DNA from 3 places in the Streptomyces sp. NPDC101219 genome. Region 3 is predicted to be linked to each of the others. Evidence: riboswitches for the same ligand, from Rfam matches in the RefSeq annotation. Region 3 holds a riboswitch; each other region holds the start of a gene.
What was found. A riboswitch is a leader RNA that binds a small molecule or an ion and turns the genes downstream of it on or off. The one in region 3 is predicted to bind cobalamin.

Region 1: it holds a riboswitch for cobalamin, as region 3 does, so the genes downstream of both, ACIRPP_RS12575 (energy-coupling factor ABC transporter permease) here and ACIRPP_RS10460 (ABC transporter substrate-binding protein) in region 3, are expected to answer to the same signal.
Region 2: it holds a riboswitch for cobalamin, as region 3 does, so the genes downstream of both, ACIRPP_RS09980 (ABC transporter substrate-binding protein) here and ACIRPP_RS10460 (ABC transporter substrate-binding protein) in region 3, are expected to answer to the same signal.

The regions. Positions count from the first base shown of each region.
Region 1 covers NZ_JBIWOK010000005.1:387,300-392,750, reverse strand. The annotation lists gene ACIRPP_RS12595 (SGNH/GDSL hydrolase family protein) at 1-780, shown strand, start outside; gene ACIRPP_RS12590 (energy-coupling factor ABC transporter ATP-binding protein) at 777-1,652, opposite strand; gene cbiQ (cobalt ECF transporter T component CbiQ) at 1,649-2,398, opposite strand; gene ACIRPP_RS12580 (energy-coupling factor ABC transporter substrate-binding protein) at 2,405-2,791, opposite strand; gene ACIRPP_RS12575 (energy-coupling factor ABC transporter permease) at 2,788-3,498, opposite strand; cobalamin riboswitch at 3,528-3,710, opposite strand; gene ACIRPP_RS12570 (ABC transporter substrate-binding protein) at 3,891-5,451, shown strand, end outside.
Region 2 covers NZ_JBIWOK010000004.1:282,332-287,782, reverse strand. The annotation lists gene ACIRPP_RS09990 (ABC transporter ATP-binding protein) at 91-939, opposite strand; gene ACIRPP_RS09985 (iron ABC transporter permease) at 936-1,964, opposite strand; gene ACIRPP_RS09980 (ABC transporter substrate-binding protein) at 1,997-3,037, opposite strand; cobalamin riboswitch at 3,080-3,273, opposite strand; gene ACIRPP_RS09975 (ATP-binding cassette domain-containing protein) at 3,688-4,323, shown strand; gene ACIRPP_RS09970 (metal ABC transporter permease) at 4,320-5,189, shown strand; gene ACIRPP_RS09965 (metal ABC transporter solute-binding protein, Zn/Mn family) at 5,147-5,451, shown strand, end outside.
Region 3 covers NZ_JBIWOK010000004.1:402,175-407,625, forward strand. The annotation lists gene ACIRPP_RS10450 (LacI family DNA-binding transcriptional regulator) at 1-974, shown strand, start outside; gene ACIRPP_RS10455 (tetratricopeptide repeat protein) at 1,099-1,917, shown strand; cobalamin riboswitch at 2,023-2,176, shown strand; gene ACIRPP_RS10460 (ABC transporter substrate-binding protein) at 2,290-3,303, shown strand; gene ACIRPP_RS10465 (FecCD family ABC transporter permease) at 3,300-4,394, shown strand; gene ACIRPP_RS10470 (ABC transporter ATP-binding protein) at 4,391-5,248, shown strand; gene cobN (cobaltochelatase subunit CobN) at 5,288-5,451, opposite strand, start outside.

The DNA of each region.
Region 1 (5,451 bases), on a different contig from region 3:
CTCGCGGCTTCTCTGGCGACCCTCCTGCTGGGCGCCGCCACCGTCCTCGGCCTGGCGCAACCCGCCTCGGCGGCCGGACACCACTACGTCGCCCTCGGCGACTCCTACTCGTCCGGCGTCGGCGCGGGCAGCTACACCTCCGAAAGCGGTGCCTGCAAGCGGAGCACCAAGGCGTACCCGCAGTTGTGGGCCAACGCCAACTCCCCGTCCTCCTTCCGCTTCGTCGCCTGCTCCGGCGCCACCACGGCCGGCGTCTCCAGCGGCCAGCTGGGGGCCCTGACCGCTTCCACCACGCTCGTCAGCGTCTCGGCGGGCGGCAACGACATCGGCTTCGCGGACGTCATGCAGGCCTGCGTGCTGCAGAGCGAGGCCACCTGCGTCAGCCGCGTCGACACCGCCGTCTCCCAGATGCAGAACTCCCTGCCCGGCAAGCTGGATTCGCTGTACAGCGGCATCCGCGCCCGCTCCCCGCAGGCGCACGTCGTGGTCCTCGGATACCCCCGCTTCTACAAGCTGTCCGGCAGCTGCATCGCGGGCCTGACCGAGACCGAGCGCGGCGCCATCAACAACGCCTCCGACGTCCTGAACGGCGTGCTCGCCAAGCGCGCGGCCAACGCCGGGTTCACCTACTCCAGCGTGGTCGACGAGTTCACCGGGCACGAACTGTGCTCCGGCGACGCCTGGCTGCACAGTGTGACCATCCCGATCACCAACTCCTACCACCCCAAGGCCGTGGGCCAGTCCAGCGGCTACCTGCCCGCATTCCGCTCCGCCCTCTAGGAGGCCGTCCCGCGCGACGCCGCCCGGCCGCCCGGGCCGGTCCCGTCGGCCAGGGCGGCCAGCTCCTCCGGGGTGCGCGGACCTGCGGACGCGTCGGCCAGCAGGCCGCGCGTCCGCAGGAGGTGACCGGCCGCCACGCCCCACGGCAGCCGCAGACCGGCCGCCCGCAGCAGGTCCGTGCGGGACAGCAGGCCGGCGACCGGCCCGGTGCTCACCCCCGACGGGGTGAGCACGGCCGCGTCGTCGGCCCAGCGCAGGGCGAGGTCCACGTCATGGGTGGCCATCACCACCGTGGTGCCCGCCCCGCGCAGCCCGTCGAGGGTGGCCAGCAGCCGCTCCTGGCCGTCGGGGTCGAGGCCCGCGGTCGGCTCGTCCAGGATCAGCACCCGGGGCCGCATCGCCACCGCCCCCGCGATCGCCGCCCGCTTGCGCTGCCCGTAGGACAGCAGATGGGTGGGCCGGTCGGCGAGGCCGGTGATGTCCAGCGCGGCCAGCGCCTCCGCGACCCGGCCGCGCACCTCGGCGTCGGACAGCCCGAGGTTCAGCGGCCCGAACGACACGTCCTGGCCGACGGACGCGGCGAACAGCTGGTCGTCCGGGTCCTGCACCACCAGCTGCACGGCCGTCCGCAGCCGGGTCAGCCCGGCCCGGTCGTACCGCACCGGCTCACCGGCCAGGATCAACTCCCCGGTGTGCGGGCGCAGTCCGCCGCTGAGCAGCCGCATCAGGGTGGTCTTGCCGCTGCCGTTGCGGCCCAGCAGGGCCAGCGCGCGCCCGCCGCGGACGTCGAAGTCGAGGCCGCTGAGCACGGGCGGGCCGTCCTCGTAGGCGAAGGAGACGCCCCGCAGGGCGACCAGCGCGGACTCGCTCAAGACAGCGGCCTCTCCAGGACGAGGGTCAGGGCGGCCAGCGCCGCCAGCAGGGCCAGGCTCGCGGCGGTGAAGCGCACCGAGATCCGCGCCTCGGGCACCAGCACGCGCAGGGTGCCGTCGTAGCCGCGTCCGGCCAGCCCGGCCTGCAGCCGCGCCGCCCGGTCGAAGGACCGGACGAACGCGGTGGCGCCCAGCCCGCCCAGCGAACGCCAGGTCGCCGCCCGGGTGGTGTGCCCGAGCCGGGCGGCCTGCGCCTCGCGGACCCGGCGCACGGAGTCGAGCAGCAGGAAACTCATGCGGTACGTCACCAGCGCCACGTCGACGAGCGGGGCCGGGACCCCGGCCCGCACCAGCCGGGGCAGCAGGTCGGACAACGGAGTGGTGAAGGCGAACAGCAGCACGCCCAGCGAGGCCGCGGAGGTCCGCAGCAGCAACTCCGCAGCCCGCTGCGGCCCGTGGGGCGCCGCCGAGACGAAGCCGCCGGGCCCGCCCACCTGCACGAGCAGCGGGAGTGCACCGGTGACGCAGAACGCCAGCGGTACCCGGTAGGCGCGCCACAGCCGCCGGCCGGGCACCCGGGCCGGTCCCAGCAGCACCGCGAGCGCGGTGACCAGCACGAGGGCCGCGCCCGGCCAGGGCGGCAGCGAGACGGCCAGCACGGTGAGCCCGAGGCCGAGCACGGCCTTGTCCACGGGATGGCGGCGGCGCCAGCGGCTGCTGTGCGCCGCCGCGTCGATCGGCAGCATCCGGGATCAGACCGGCCGCTCGCCGTCGGCGCCCCGGGAACCGGCCGGCGCGCCGGCCGGGGCGCCGGTGTCCGCCTCCGGGGTCGCCGACGCCCGCTCCTCGCCCTGCCGCCGGCCCCGCCGCAGCCCGAAGTAGTACGCGAGGACGCCCGCGCCGATCGCCGCCTGGAGGGCGAACAGCGCCGACTCGACCTCTCCGGACGGCGGTTCGTACAGCGGCGAGAACCACGGCTCGTAGTCCGGGTCGATCTCGGTGATCGCCGTCTCGGCTTCGGCGTCCGCACCCGCGAAAGGCTCCTCCTTGTGGTCCCCGAGCCCGAGCGCCAGCGGCAGCACCGCGAGCGCGGCGACCACCAGCAGCAGCAGCGCGTTGATCCGCGTGTTCCGGTTCACCGGGCCACCGCCTCGGAGGCCGCGTCGGACGTCGTGCGTCCGGCCCGCGTCACCAGCACGCCGAGCCGGGTCAGTTCGCCCCTGCTGGACTGCACCAGCAGCCGCATCACCAGCACGGTCAGCAGCCCCTCGCTCACTGCCAGCGGGATCTGCGTGACGGCGAAGACGGAGCCGAACGTGCCGAGCGCGCCCAGGACTCCGCTGCCCGGGTCGGGGAAGGCGAGCGCCAGTTGCACGCTGGTCACGCAGTACGTCGACAGGTCGGCGACGAACGCGGCGGCGAACACCGCGCCCATCAGGGGCACGTCCGCGCGGCGCAGCAGCCGGTAGACGCCGTACCCGGCCCACGGTCCGACGACCGCCATGGAGAAGACGTTCGCGCCGAGCGTGGTCAGCCCGCCGTGGGCCAGCAGCAGCGCCTGGAACAGCAGGGTGATGGTGCCCAGGACCGCCATGACCGGCGGCCGGAACAGGATCGCGCCCAGCCCCGTACCGGTGGGATGGGAGCAACTGCCGGTGACCGACGGCAGTTTCAGCGCGGACAGGACGAAGGTGAACGCTCCCGACGCGCCGAGCAGCAGCGTGCTCTCGGGATGGCTCCGGACTTCACGGACGAGCGACCGGGCTCCGTGGACGACGAACGGCGCCGACACGGCACCCCAGGCGACCGCGTGCGCCGGAGGAAGGAAACCCTCGGCTATGTGCATGGCTCAGCAGACCCTCTCCAGCACCTCGTGGATGGTTGACGCGCCTTGGCCGGTCTCCTGGCTGACGGGTACCACCGCCCGTGCTCCGCCTTCCCGGGTCCGAGGACCCAGTGGCTGCCCGTGGGGGCAGGAGCAGGACTTCCCGATCACAGTGGCGAGGGCCGCACCGGTGTCGCACCGGATTTCCCGTCACCAAGGCGTGGTGACAGTAGTCCCCGTGCCCGGCCGGTGACAAGCGGTCACGGGGGCGCACGCACGGCGCCCGCCCTCCCTGCGGCACGCGCCCCGGAGCGGGGGAGCGTGCGGGCGACTGGGGGGAGCCGGTACCGGGCAGGTTCTTCCTGCAACTAATATGCAACAACGATGATCGGTCAACTGGGATGTGAGGTTCGATGACGACCCGACGCGCACGGAGCGCCGCCGTCGCCGCAGTGACGGCCTGCGCGCTCGCCGCCTGCTCGGCCCCCGGAAGCGGCGGTGCCGACGGTGGCGGGTCCGCCGACGCCGTGGTGATCGGGGTCTCCACCGAACCCGACACCCTGAACCCGCTGCTCGGCTACGGCAAGGACGGCAACTCGAAGATCTTCGACGGGCTGCTGGCCCGCGACGCGGAGATGAACCTGAAGCCCGCGCTGGCCAAGGCCCTCCCCGAGATCAGTGAGGACGGCCGCACCTACACCTTCACCCTGCGCGACGACGTCAAGTTCACCGACGGTGAGCCGCTGACCAGCGAGGACGTCGTCTACACCTACCGCACGGTGCTCGACGGCAAGACCAACAGCACCGCCAAGAGCGAGCTGGACGCGATCAAGGAGGTCCGGGCCGACGGCGAGCACAAGGTCGTCTTCACCCTCGACTACCCCTACGCCGCCTTCGCCGCCCGCACCGTGCTGCCCATCGTCCCCGAGCACGTGGCCGGGAAGCAGGACCCGAACACCGGCTCCTTCAACACCCGGCCGGTCGGCACCGGACCCTACGTCCTCGCCGACTGGCGCAAGGGAGAAAAGCTCACCTTCAAGGCCAACCCGGACTATTGGGGCGGCGCCCCGAAGGTGAAGAAGCTCACCATGGCGGTCATCGCCGACGACGACGTCCGCGCCACCCGGCTGCGCTCCGGTGATCTCGACGGCGCGACACTGCCGCCCAACCTCGCCGCCACCTTCAAGAACGACGACGACCGCACGACGTACCGGGCCACCTCCTACGATTTCCGCGCGGTCACCCTCCCCACCGAGAACCCCGTCACCCGCGACACCGCGATCCGCCGCGCCCTCGACCTCTCCGTCGACCGCAAGGCCATGGTCGACAAGATCCTCGACGGCGCCGGCCGCCCCGCCTACGGCCCGCTCCCCGTCGACGACTCCTGGTTCGCCGAGGACATCCAGCGGCCGCGCGACCTCGCCGGAGCCAAGAAGCTCCTCGACGACGCCGGCTGGAAGCCCGGCCAGGACGGCATCCGCACCAAGGACGGCCGCCGTGCCGCCTTCACCCTCTACTACCCCTCCGGCGACAAGGTCCGCCAGGACCACGCGCTCGCCTACGCCTCCGACGCCAAGCAGGCCGGCATCGACGTCAAGGTCGAGAGCGGCACCTGGGAGGTCATCGAGCCCAGGATGAAGCAGGACGCCGTCCTCGCGGGCTTCGGCAGCACCGGCGACCCCGACTTCGGCCTCTACACCCTGCTGCACTCCTCCCTCGCCGGCGACGGCTTCAACAACATGGCCCGCTACGACGACCCGGCCGTGGACAAGGCCCTCGACACCGGCCGCCGCACCCGCGTCCAGGCCGACCGCAAGGCCGCCTACGACGACCTCCAGCGCGCCCTCGTGAAGAACCCCGGCTACACCTTCCTCACCCACATCGACCACCTCTACGTCCTCGCCGACCGCTGGGACGGCCTCACCACCCAGACCGAGCCCCACGAGCACGGCTTCGCCAGCGGCCCCTGGTGGA
Region 2 (5,451 bases), 120 kb from region 3:
GCCTTCAGGGCTATGGGGGAGGGCGGGGCGAACCAGCTGCGCGCGCGATCCTACGGGCCGCGTCTCGTCGTTCGGGGCCTGGGGCCGCCCTCAGTTCGCTGCCACCGTGCCCAGGAAGCGGATGTGCGGCCGGTCGCCCGGGCCGGAGCGGGTGACCTCGGTGCGTACGCCGTACACGTCGGCGATCAAGGGCTCGGTCAATGTGTCGCCCGGGGTTCCGGCAGCGACCACCCGGCCGCCCCTGAGGACGACGACCTGGTCGCAGTACATGGCCGCCAGGTTCAGGTCGTGCAGGGCGACGACGCTGGTGACGGGGAGTTCGACGATCAGCTTCAACAAGTCGAGCTGGTGCTGGATGTCGAGGTGGTTGGTGGGTTCGTCCAGGAGCAACTCGCGCGGTTCCTGGGCCAGGGCGCGGGCGATCTGCACGCGCTGGCGCTCGCCGCCGGAGAGCGTGTGCCAGGGCTGGTCCGCGCGGCCGGTGAGGCCGGTGCGCTCAAGGGCGCTGCGCACGGCTTCCTCGTCGGCCGCGGTGGCGGGGGTCCAAGCGCGTCGGTGCGGGATGCGGCCGAGGCGTACGACGTCGAGAACGGTCAGCTCGACGAGGGTGTCGGAGTGCTGCTCGACGACGGCAACGCGCCTGGCCACGGCGCGGCGGCCCCAGTCGCCGAGGGGACGCCCGTCGAGGGTGACGATGCCGGAGGCGGGGGCGAGGACGCCGGACAGCAGCCGCAGCAGCGTCGACTTGCCGGAGCCGTTGGGGCCGAGCACCCCGGTCACGGAGCCGGGCCGGGGGGTGAGGCTCACACCGTCGACGATCAGCCGCCCGTCGAGGGTGCGGCTCACGCGGTCGGCAGCGAGGGTGTGCGGCCCGGCGGGTGCCTGTCCACGGCCGGGCGGCCGGGTACCGGCGTCCCGCCGCTCGGTGCCGGTCGTCATCGCATCCTCCTCGTGCGGTACAGGACCAGGACGAACGCCGGAACACCGACGAGTGAGGTGACCACGCCCACCGGCACCTCCTGGGGGTCGAGGACGGTACGGGCCAGGGTGTCGGCCCAGACCAGGAACACCGCCCCGGCGAGCGCGGTGACCGGCAGCAGCCTGGCGTGCCCCGGGCCGACGAGGGCGCGGGCGGCGTGCGGCAGGACCAGGCCGACGAAGCCGATCGCCCCCGCCGAGCTGACCAGCGCGGCGGTCAGCAGCGCGGTCACGCACAGCAGCACCAACCGGGTCCGGGCGACGGACACCCCGAGCGTGGCCGCGGCGTTCTGGCCGAAGGCGAAGGCGTCCAGGGTGCGTGCGTAGCCGAGGCACAGCACGAGGGCGAGCGCCAGGACGGCCGCGCAGAGCCCCACTTCGGTCCAGCCGGCCCCGCTGAGCGAGCCGAGCATCCAGAACAGCACGCCCCGGGTGGTCTCCGCGTCGGCCGCCGTCGTCACGACGAACGAGGTCAAGGCGGAGAACAACTGCATCGCGGCCACCCCGGACAGGACCACCCGGTCGGTCGTCCCGCCGAGGGTGTGGCTGAGGAGCAGCACCAGAGCGAACGAGCTCAGGGCGCCCACGAAGGCGCCGCCGGAGACGGTCAGGACGCCGCCGCCGGCGCCGAGGACGATCACGGCGACGGCGCCGGTCGACGCACCGGAGGAGACGCCCAGGACGAAGGGATCGGCGAGGGGGTTGCGCAGCAGGGACTGCATCACCGCGCCGCACACGGCGAGTCCGGCCCCGCACACCGCGGCGAGCAGGGTGCGAGGCAGCCGCAGGTTCCACACGATGCCCTCGCGGATCGGCGTGAGATCCGTCGAACCCCAGCCCAGGTGGGAGGCGATCACCGACCACACGTCGCCCACCGCGATGTCCGCCGGACCGATGGTGATGGCCACGGCGACGGACGCGGTGAGCACCGCCAGCCCGGCGCCCAGGCCGGCGACGACGCGCACCACCCGGACGGCACCCCGCATGGGGCGGACCGGGGAGGACCGCAGGGCGGTTCTCATCCGGCGAGCCCGTACTCGCGCAGCGCCGCGGCGACCTTCTCCACGCCCTCGACGGTACGGATCGTCGGGTTCATGGCCTGCCCGCTGAGCACGACGTACCGCTTCTCCTTCACCGCCTTCATGTTCTTCGTCGCCGGGTTCGACTGCAGGAACGCGATCTTCTTCGCGGCCGACTCGGCGGTCTGCGACTTGCGCGTGAGGTCGCCGATGACGAGCACGTCGGGATCGCGGTCGGCGACGGTCTCCCAGTTGATCTGGGGCCACTCCTGCGTGCTGTCGTCGAAGACGTTCTGCGCGCCGAGCGCGTGGGTGATGATGCCGGGCGCGCCGCAGCAGCCCGCCATGTAGGGGGACTCCTGGTTCGCGAACCAGTACAGGACGGTGGTGTCCTCGGCGCGGATCCCCGCCGTGGCCTTCGTCACCCGGCTCTTCAGCCGGGCGACGAGCTTCTCGCCCCGCTCGTCCACGCCGAAGACCCGGGCCAGTTCCCGTACTTCGCGGTAGACCGTCTCCATGGTCAGGGGCTTGGTCCGTGAGCCGTCGCCGTCGCCGCTGTTGTCCTTGCCCTCGCAGTCGGCGGGTGACAGGTACGTCGGTACGCCGAGCTCCTCGAACTTCTCGCGGGAGGCCACCCCGCCCTTGCTCAGGGTGGAGGTGAAGGAGGAGGCGACGAAGTCCGGTTCGGTGTCCAGGACTCGCTCGAACGACGGCTGGTTGTCGGCGAGCCGGGGCACCTTGGCGTTGGCCTTCTCCAGTCCCTTCATGACCGGGTCGGTCCAGGTGGCGGTTCCCACCACGCGGTCGGCGAGGCCGAGGGAGAGCAGGATCTCGGTGGTGCCCTGGTTCAGGGACACAGCCCTCTTCGGCGGAGCCTCGACCGTCACCTTCTGCCCGCAGTTGTCGAACGTGACGGCTCCTGCATCCGAGCCGCCGGACTTCGGGGACGAGCCGGAGTCGGAGCCGGAACCGCACGCGGTGAGCAGCAGGGCCCCGGTCAGGAGCAGGACGGAACAATGGGCGGGACGTGACAAGTGCACGGTTGCGGCTTCCTAGGCGTCGGGACCCATACGCGGGGTCCGTGCGGACGATCGGGTGCCAGCAGGTCTTCGGACTCGGGATCACCCCGGCGGGACGCCTTCCCGGACCCGGCCGTAACCGTCGTCCAGTGGCTTCGCTGCCCCGCCCGTCACCCTCACCGCTGCGCGTCAGTTCCGGACTCTCACCGGATTCCCTGACCCGTGCACGTGTACGGACACGCCCACGAGTTCGACTGGCGTCCGGAAGCTACCACAGCCTTACCCATGTGGTCCGACCTGCCCGTCTGCGGTGCCCGCCGGGCCGAGGCGCGCTCCCCTCAGGTGGCCGCCGCTCCCAGTGGCTTCTCCGGCGCTGGTTCGGCCATGCGAGTCCCCAGGCGTCGGCCGAAGGGGACAAAGGCCACCGCGGCGCGGGCCAGGTCTGCCGGACCCCCGACCGCAGCGGTTGTATGACGTCCTGCTCGTGACCGTCTTCTCGACCAGCACCGTCCGGCGCCCATGGCGCCGCAATTCCCGAGCCCCGCCATCGCGGGCCGAACGCGCCGCGGCCCGTCCGGGAAGCCAAGTCCGCTGCCGTCGCGGATCCTTCGCCCCGCCCGGGAACCGTCCGTCTCTCCCGTCCGACTGCTGTGAGGAGGCAGGGAGGTGGCATGGAAGGGCTGGATGTCCGGATGTCGGGCGTCGTGTGCCGGCACGGCCGGGTCGAGGCCGTGCGCGACGTCGATCTCGACGTCGTGCGCGGGCAACGGGTGGCGCTGACCGGTACCAACGGGTCGGGCAAGACCACGTTGCTGCGTGCTGTTCTGGGGCTGCACCGGCATGTCGCGGGCCGGATCCTGGTGGGTGGCCGGGACACCGGGAGTGCTGCCGAGTGGGCGTGGCGGCGACGGGCGTGCGCGTGGATCCCGCAGAAGCCGGCGACCGGACGTTTTCCCTTGCTGGCAAGCGAGTTGCTGGCCAGCGGCGGTGCGCGTGCCGAGGCGGCGGAGGCGGCCGGCAAGCTCGGGGTCGGGCATCTCGCCGACCGGCCGTTGCACACATTGTCCGGTGGTCAGCTTCAGCGTATGTACCTGGCGCGGGCGGTCGGCTGTGTGGCGGCCGGGGCGGGCGTCCTGCTCGCCGACGAGCCGACCGCCGCCCTCGACTTCTCCGGTCAGGAGGAGGCGGCCGACGTCCTGCTCTCCCTGCCGGTGACCGTCGTGGTCGTCACCCACGACCGGGCTCTGGCCGAGCGCTGCGACCGGGTGCTGGAGATGGCCGCGGGACGTCTGCGGGAGGTCCGGTGAGCGTCCTGGCCGCGGCCGACGTCGGTCAGCTCCTGCAGCTCGTGCCCGTTCAACGGGCGGGTGTCGCCCTGCTGGTGGCCGCGGTCGGACTGCCGGTGATCGGTGTCGTCATCGTCGGCCTCGACATCATGCCGGTGCGGTTCGCGATGATGCATGTCGCACTCCTGGGCATCGCCGTTGCTCTGCTGACCGGGCTCGATCCCATGCTGTGTGCGCTGGTGGCCTGCGCGCTCGCCGGCGCCGGAGTCGCTCCGCTGGCCCGTACCCCGGACGGTCTGTCAGGTGCCATGGGTCTGCTGATGAGTCTGGCGATCGCCGCCGCCCTGCTCGTGCTGGCCGTCTCCGGCGTCAACGCGGCGGGCGCCTTCTCCCTGCTCTGGGGGTCCATCCTCTCGGTCGGTACCGCCGACCTGTGGCTGCTCGTCGTGCTGGCCGTCGTCGTACCGGCTCTTTTCTGGTGGCGTCGCAGAGACATCGCGCTCCTCCTCTACGACCGTGAACTCGCCCTGTCCTCGGGCGTGCGGGTCGACCGGCTCACCCTCGTGCTGCTGGTCCTGGTCGCGGTGTCCGTCGCCGGGGCCATCAAACTCACCGGCGCCCTCCTCGTCGACGCGCTGACGCTTCTTCCGGCCCTCGCCGCCCGGCGGCTGGGCCGCTCCCTGCTGTCCATCACCGTGTGGGCGGTCGGCATCGGTGTGGTCGTGAACCTGACCGGGTTCCTGGTCGCACTCCGGTTCGACTGGCCGCCCGGTCCCGTCCTCGTCCTCACGGCCGGCGTGGTCGTCCTCGCCGTCCATCTCGTACCCGAACGGAGAATCAGCTCATGGCGCGCACCCGCGTCCGCATCACTCCCCTCCTCGCACTGAGCTTCAGCGCGGTCCTCCTGCTGACGGCCACCGGCTGCGGTGGGGAAAGCGACACGTCGTCCTCCTCGTCCGACGCGGACGCGGACGCGGCGGGGAAGGGCACCGGCCCGGTCGTGGTCGCCACGACCAGTTGGGAAGGGGCGTTCGCCAAGGCCGCCGGTGCCGAGGACGTCACGGTCATCGTGCCGGAGTCGGTGCAGCACGCCCCCGACTACGACCCGAAACCCTCCGATCTCGCGGCCGTGGCGGACGCCGACTTCGT
Region 3 (5,451 bases):
CGAAAGAGGCCGGCGTGTCGATGCCGACAGTTTCGAAGGTCCTCAACGGCCGATCGGACGTGTCCCCGACCACCCGGGACCGGGTCGAACGCCTGCTCCAGGACCGCGGCTACCGTCGGCGCGCACAGTCCGCGCCCCGCTCCCCGCTCGTCGAGCTCGTCTTCCACGAGCTGGAGAGCATCTGGGCGATGGAGCTGATCAGAGGGGTGGAGGGCGTCGCCCGCCGGAACGGGGCGACGGTGGTGCTCACCGAGAGCGGCACCCGGCACGCCCCCGCACCGGAGTGGCTCGACGGCGTGCTGCGCCGCAGACCCCTGGGCGTCGTCCTGGTCTTCTCGCTCCTGCCGGAGGACGTCAAGCGCCGGCTCAGGGCCGCGGGCATCCCGTTCGTCGTCATCGACCCGGCGGGCGACCCCGACCCCGACGTGCCCTCGGTCGGCTCCGCGAACTGGGCCGGCGGACTCGCCGCCACCCGCCACCTCACCGAGCTGGGGCACGAACGCATCGCCATCGTCACCGGCCCCGAGGACATGCTCTGCTCCCTCGCCCGCCTCGACGGCTACCGCTCGGCCATGGCCATGGCGGGCCTGGAACCCGACCCCCGCCTGACCCGCTTCGGCGACTTCCACGTGCAGGGCGGCTTCGAGCACGCGATGTCCCTGCTGGAGGGCCCCGACCGGCCGACGGCCGTCTTCGCCGGCAGCGACCTCCAGGCCCTCGGCGTCCTGGAGGCCGCCCGCGTCAAGGGCCTGCGCGTCCCCGAGGACCTGTCGGTGGTCGGCTACGACGACGTCCCCCTGGCCCAGTGGTCCAGCCCGCCCCTCACCACCGTCCACCAGCCCCTGAAGCACATGGCCGAGGAGGCCACCCGCATGCTGCTCCAGCCGGGCGACCCCGGCAAGGCCGCCCAGCGCATAGAGCTGGCCACCCACCTGGTGGTCCGGCAGAGCACGGGCCGCCCGGCGGGGGCGTGAGGGGGGCGGCGGGGGCGTGAGGGGAGCAGCGGCAAACCTGGAACTCGGTTCCTGCCCGGGAGGTGAGCAGGCGGGCTCCGGGCGCGCCGGAACTGCCGCTGCGCGCACCGTATGCTCGCTCGTCATGAAATGGTTCCGCGCACGACGCCGCAGTGACGCCGAGACGATGGCGGGTACGCCCGTGGGCGAGGCCAAGGCCCTGTACGAGGCCGGGCGTTACGCCGAGGCGGAGGCCGGGGCGCGTGCCGTGGCCCGGGCGCGCGACGACGAGTACGCGGCCGTGGCGCTGAACATCGCCGCCCTGGCGGCGGGCTCCCAGGGGAAGCACGCCGAGGCGCTCGCCACCTACGACGAAGCGCTGCCCGCCTTCGGCCGGTTCTTCGGAGCGGATCACTGGCTGACCCTGAAGCTGCGCTCGGACCGCGCCCAGCAGATGACCTCGCTCGGCCGGCACGCCGAGTGCGAGGCGGAATGCGCGGCGGTCGTCGAAGCCGCGGGCCGGAAATCGGGCCCGGAGACGCCCCGCCTGATGGCGGCCGCCCGCAACGGGCTGGCCTTCGCCCTCAACGCGCAGGGGCGGCACCAGGAGGCCGAGACCGTCGCCCGCGAGGCCCTGGCCGCCCATCCGGAACGTGACCGGCAGGCCCTGGTCCTGCGGCTCGGCCTGGCGCGCAGCCTCAACGGCCAGGGCCGCCACGACGACGCCCTCACCGAGGCGCGGACCGCCGACAAGCTGTACCGCGGCCTGCCCGGACACCAGCGCCTCCCGGACACCGGCGCCGTCGACCTGGCCTTCGCCAACGCCCTGTCGGGGCTGGGGCGCGCCCCCGAGGCCCGTCAGCGGGCCGCAGCCGCGCACGATGCCTGCCTGGCCTCCTTCGGCCCGGACCACCGCCGCACGGTCGAGGCCCGGACGCTGCTGGAGAAGATCGACGGCACCTGAGGCACCGGCGCGGGGCCGGCACGAGCGCGGGCCGGGGGCCCGCTTCCTCGGGCCGCTCACCCGTCGTCGCCGGGAGCGGGAGCCTCCGCGGAGCCAGTAGGATCGACGGGTCATCGCCGCGACGGGAGACAGGAAGCCGGTGCGAATCCGGCACGGTCCCGCCACTGTGACCGGGGAGTGCACCCCTGTTCGATGCCACTGCGCGCCGCGTGGGAAGGCGAGGGGGAACAGCGATCCGGGAGTCAGGACACTGGCCTGTCGCGGGCCCGTCCCGAGGAGCGCGGACTCCAGGAGGCTCACGTGTCCCCCTTGTTCACCCCTGCCCGCACGCGGTTCACCCAGGCCCGCACGCGCCGGTCGCCCCGTCCGTCCGTGGCGTCGCGGTCCCTTCGCCCGCCCCGTCTCCGGACGGTCGCCGTCGCCCTGTCGGCGGTGCTGCTGACCGCCGGCTGCGGTGCGTCCGGCGGCGGGACCGCCGGTGCGGCCAAGGCAAGTGCCCCGGTGCCGAAGGGCTTTCCCGTCACCGTCGACAACTGCGGTGTGCGGACGACGTACGAGCGGCCCCCGTCCCGGGTCGTCACCATCCACCAGCATCCGGCGGAACTGCTGCTGGCGCTCGGTCTGAAGGACCGCATGGTCGGCACCGCCTTCCCCGACTCCGAGGTCCTGCCGGAGCTGAAGGCGGACTTCGAAGCCGTCCCCGAACTGGCCGAGCGGGAACCGTCGTTCGAGAAGGTGCTCGATGTGGAGCCCGACCTCGTCTACGGCGGGTACGGCAGCGCCTTCGACGAGAAGCAGGGGCGTTCCCGGGAGGCGTTCGCGGACGCCGGGGTCGACACCCACCTCAACCGCGAGTACTGCGGGAAGAAGCGGGTGACGATGCGGGACACCTACGACGAGATCCGCACCGTCGGCCGCGTCTTCGGGGTGTCCGAGCGGGCGGATGAACTGGTCGCCGATCTGCGGGGCCGGGTCGGGAAGGCGGTGAAGGCGGTCGAGGGCGAGCGGCGGGTGCCCGTGTTCGTGTACGACAGCGGCGACAAGGCGCCGTTCACCGCGGGCGGCAAGAGCCTGGGCACGGAGCTGATCCGGCTGGCGGGCGGGGAGAACGTGTTCGCCGACCTCGACGACGTCTTCGGTGACGTGTCCTGGGAGCAGGTCGTCGAGCGCCGCCCCGAGGTGATCGCCGTGTACGACTACGCCGGGGCCGGGAGCGTCGAGGAGAAGAAGAAGTTCCTGCTCGCGCAGCCCGCCCTGAAGGACGTGCCGGCGATCCGCAACAAACGGTTCGTCGTGCTGCCGTTGACGGCCACCCTGGTCGGGGTGCGGTCCGCCCACGCGGTGGGCGACCTGGCGCGCGGGCTGCACCCCGAGAGCTTCCGGTGAGCCGCACCGGCACTGACGCGGTCGTGTCCGGGAGGGCCACCGCGCCGGGCCGCGTGCGCCTGGCCGCGGTCCTGCTGGTCCTCGCCGCCCTGCTCGTGGCGTCCGCCACGGCGGGGCTGGCGATCGGGTCGGTGCGGGTGCCGCCCGGCCAGGTGTGGGGCATCGTCACCCACGCGTGGGGCGTGGAGTGGGCCGAGCCCGGTTGGTCGCGGGCGCGCGAGACGATCGTGCTGGACGTCCGGGCGCCCCGGGTGCTGCTCGGCGCGGTGACCGGTGCCGGGCTGGCCGTCGTCGGAGCCGCCCTGCAGGCCCTGCTGCGCAATCCGCTCGCCGAGCCCTACCTGCTGGGAGTGTCCTCCGGGGCGTCGCTGGGGGCGGTCGCTGTGATCGTGTTCGGGGTGAGCGTGTTCGGGGCGGTGTCGTTGTCGGTCGCCGCGTTCGCGGGGGCGATCGGCGCGCTGGTCGTCGTCTACGCCACGGCCCGCACCGGCGGCCGGATCACCTCGGCCCGGCTGGTGCTGTCCGGGGTGGCGGTCGCCGCGGTGCTGACCGCGCTGCTGAACCTGCTGCTGCTGACCACCGACCGGGGCAACGAGGCCCGCGCGGTCCTCGCCTGGACCCTCGGCGGGCTCGGCGGCGTCGGCTGGGACACCTTGTGGCTGCCCGTGCTGTCCCTGGCCGTGGGCGTCGGTGTCCTGCTGGCGCAGGCCCGCAACCTCAACCTGCTGCTGGCCGGCGAGGAGGCGGCGACGACGATGGGGCTGGACGTGGCACGGTTCCGGGCCCGCCTGTTCGTGCTGGTCTCCCTCGTCACCGGGGTGCTGGTGGCGGCGGCCGGGCCGATCGGCTTCGTCGGCCTGATGATGCCCCACATCGTGCGGCTGCTGGTGGGCTCCGACCACCGCCGGGTGCTGCCGACGGCCGCGCTCGGCGGGGCGGTGTTCCTGATCTGGGCGGACATCGGCGCCCGTGTCGTCGCGGCACCCATGGAGATCCCCGTCGGGGTGCTCACCGCGCTGTGCGGGGGGCCGTTCTTCCTGTGGCTGATGCGCCGGGACGCCCGGCGCGGCACGGAAGGGGGACGGGCATGACGGACCCGACGGCCACCGGCACCGACGCCCCGGGCGGCGACGGCGCGGGTGCCGCCGCCCTCGCCGTGGAGGACGTCACACTGTCCGCGGGCGCACGGCGCCTGGTGCGGGGCGTGTCCCTGACCGCCCGCCCGGGCGAGACCATCGGGCTGGTCGGGCCCAACGGCAGCGGCAAGTCGACCCTGTTGCGGGCCGTCTACCGGGTGCTGCGGCCGGACTCCGGCCGGGTCCGGGTCGACGGCGCCGACGCCTGGTCGCTGCCGGTGCGGCGGCTGGCCCGGACCGTCGCGGCGGTGGTGCAGGACGCGGGCGCGGACTTCGACCTGAGGGTCCGGGAGGTCGTCGCCATGGGCCGCACCCCGCACAAACGGCTCCTCGACGGCGACACCGCCGAGGACGCGGCGCTGATCGGCGAGGCCCTGACGGCGGTCGGGGCCCGTCACCTCGCGGACCGCCCGTTCGACCGGCTGTCCGGCGGTGAACGCCAGCGGGTGCTCATCGCCCGCGCCCTCGCCCAGCGGCCCGCGCTGCTGGTCCTCGACGAACCCACCAACCACCTCGACATCCGGCACCAGTTGGACATCCTGGGTGCTCTGCGGCGGCTGCCCGCGACGGTGCTGCTCGCGCTGCACGACCTGAATCTGGCCGCCTACTACTGCGACCGTCTCCACGTGCTGTACGACGGCGAGGTCGTGGCCTCCGGGACGCCCGCGGAGGTGCTCACCCCCGGGCTGCTGGCCGAGGTGTACGGGGTCGCGGCGGACGTCGGTGTCCATCCGGGGACGGGGGCGCCGCACGTGACCTTCCTGCCGGGCCGCGCGCCTTCCGGGGCGAACGCCCCGGAGCGTGCCTGACCGCAGGAGACGGGACGGGGGCGGACCGGGGGACGGCGTTCAGTCGTCGCCCTCCAGTTCGCCCTCCGTCTCCAGGAACACCTGCCGCAGCTGCTGGAGCACCGCAGGGTCCGGCTTCTCCCACATGCCGCGCGACTCGGCCTCCAGCAGCCGTTCGGCGATGCCGTGCAGGGCCCACGGGTTGGCCTGCTGGAGGAACTCCC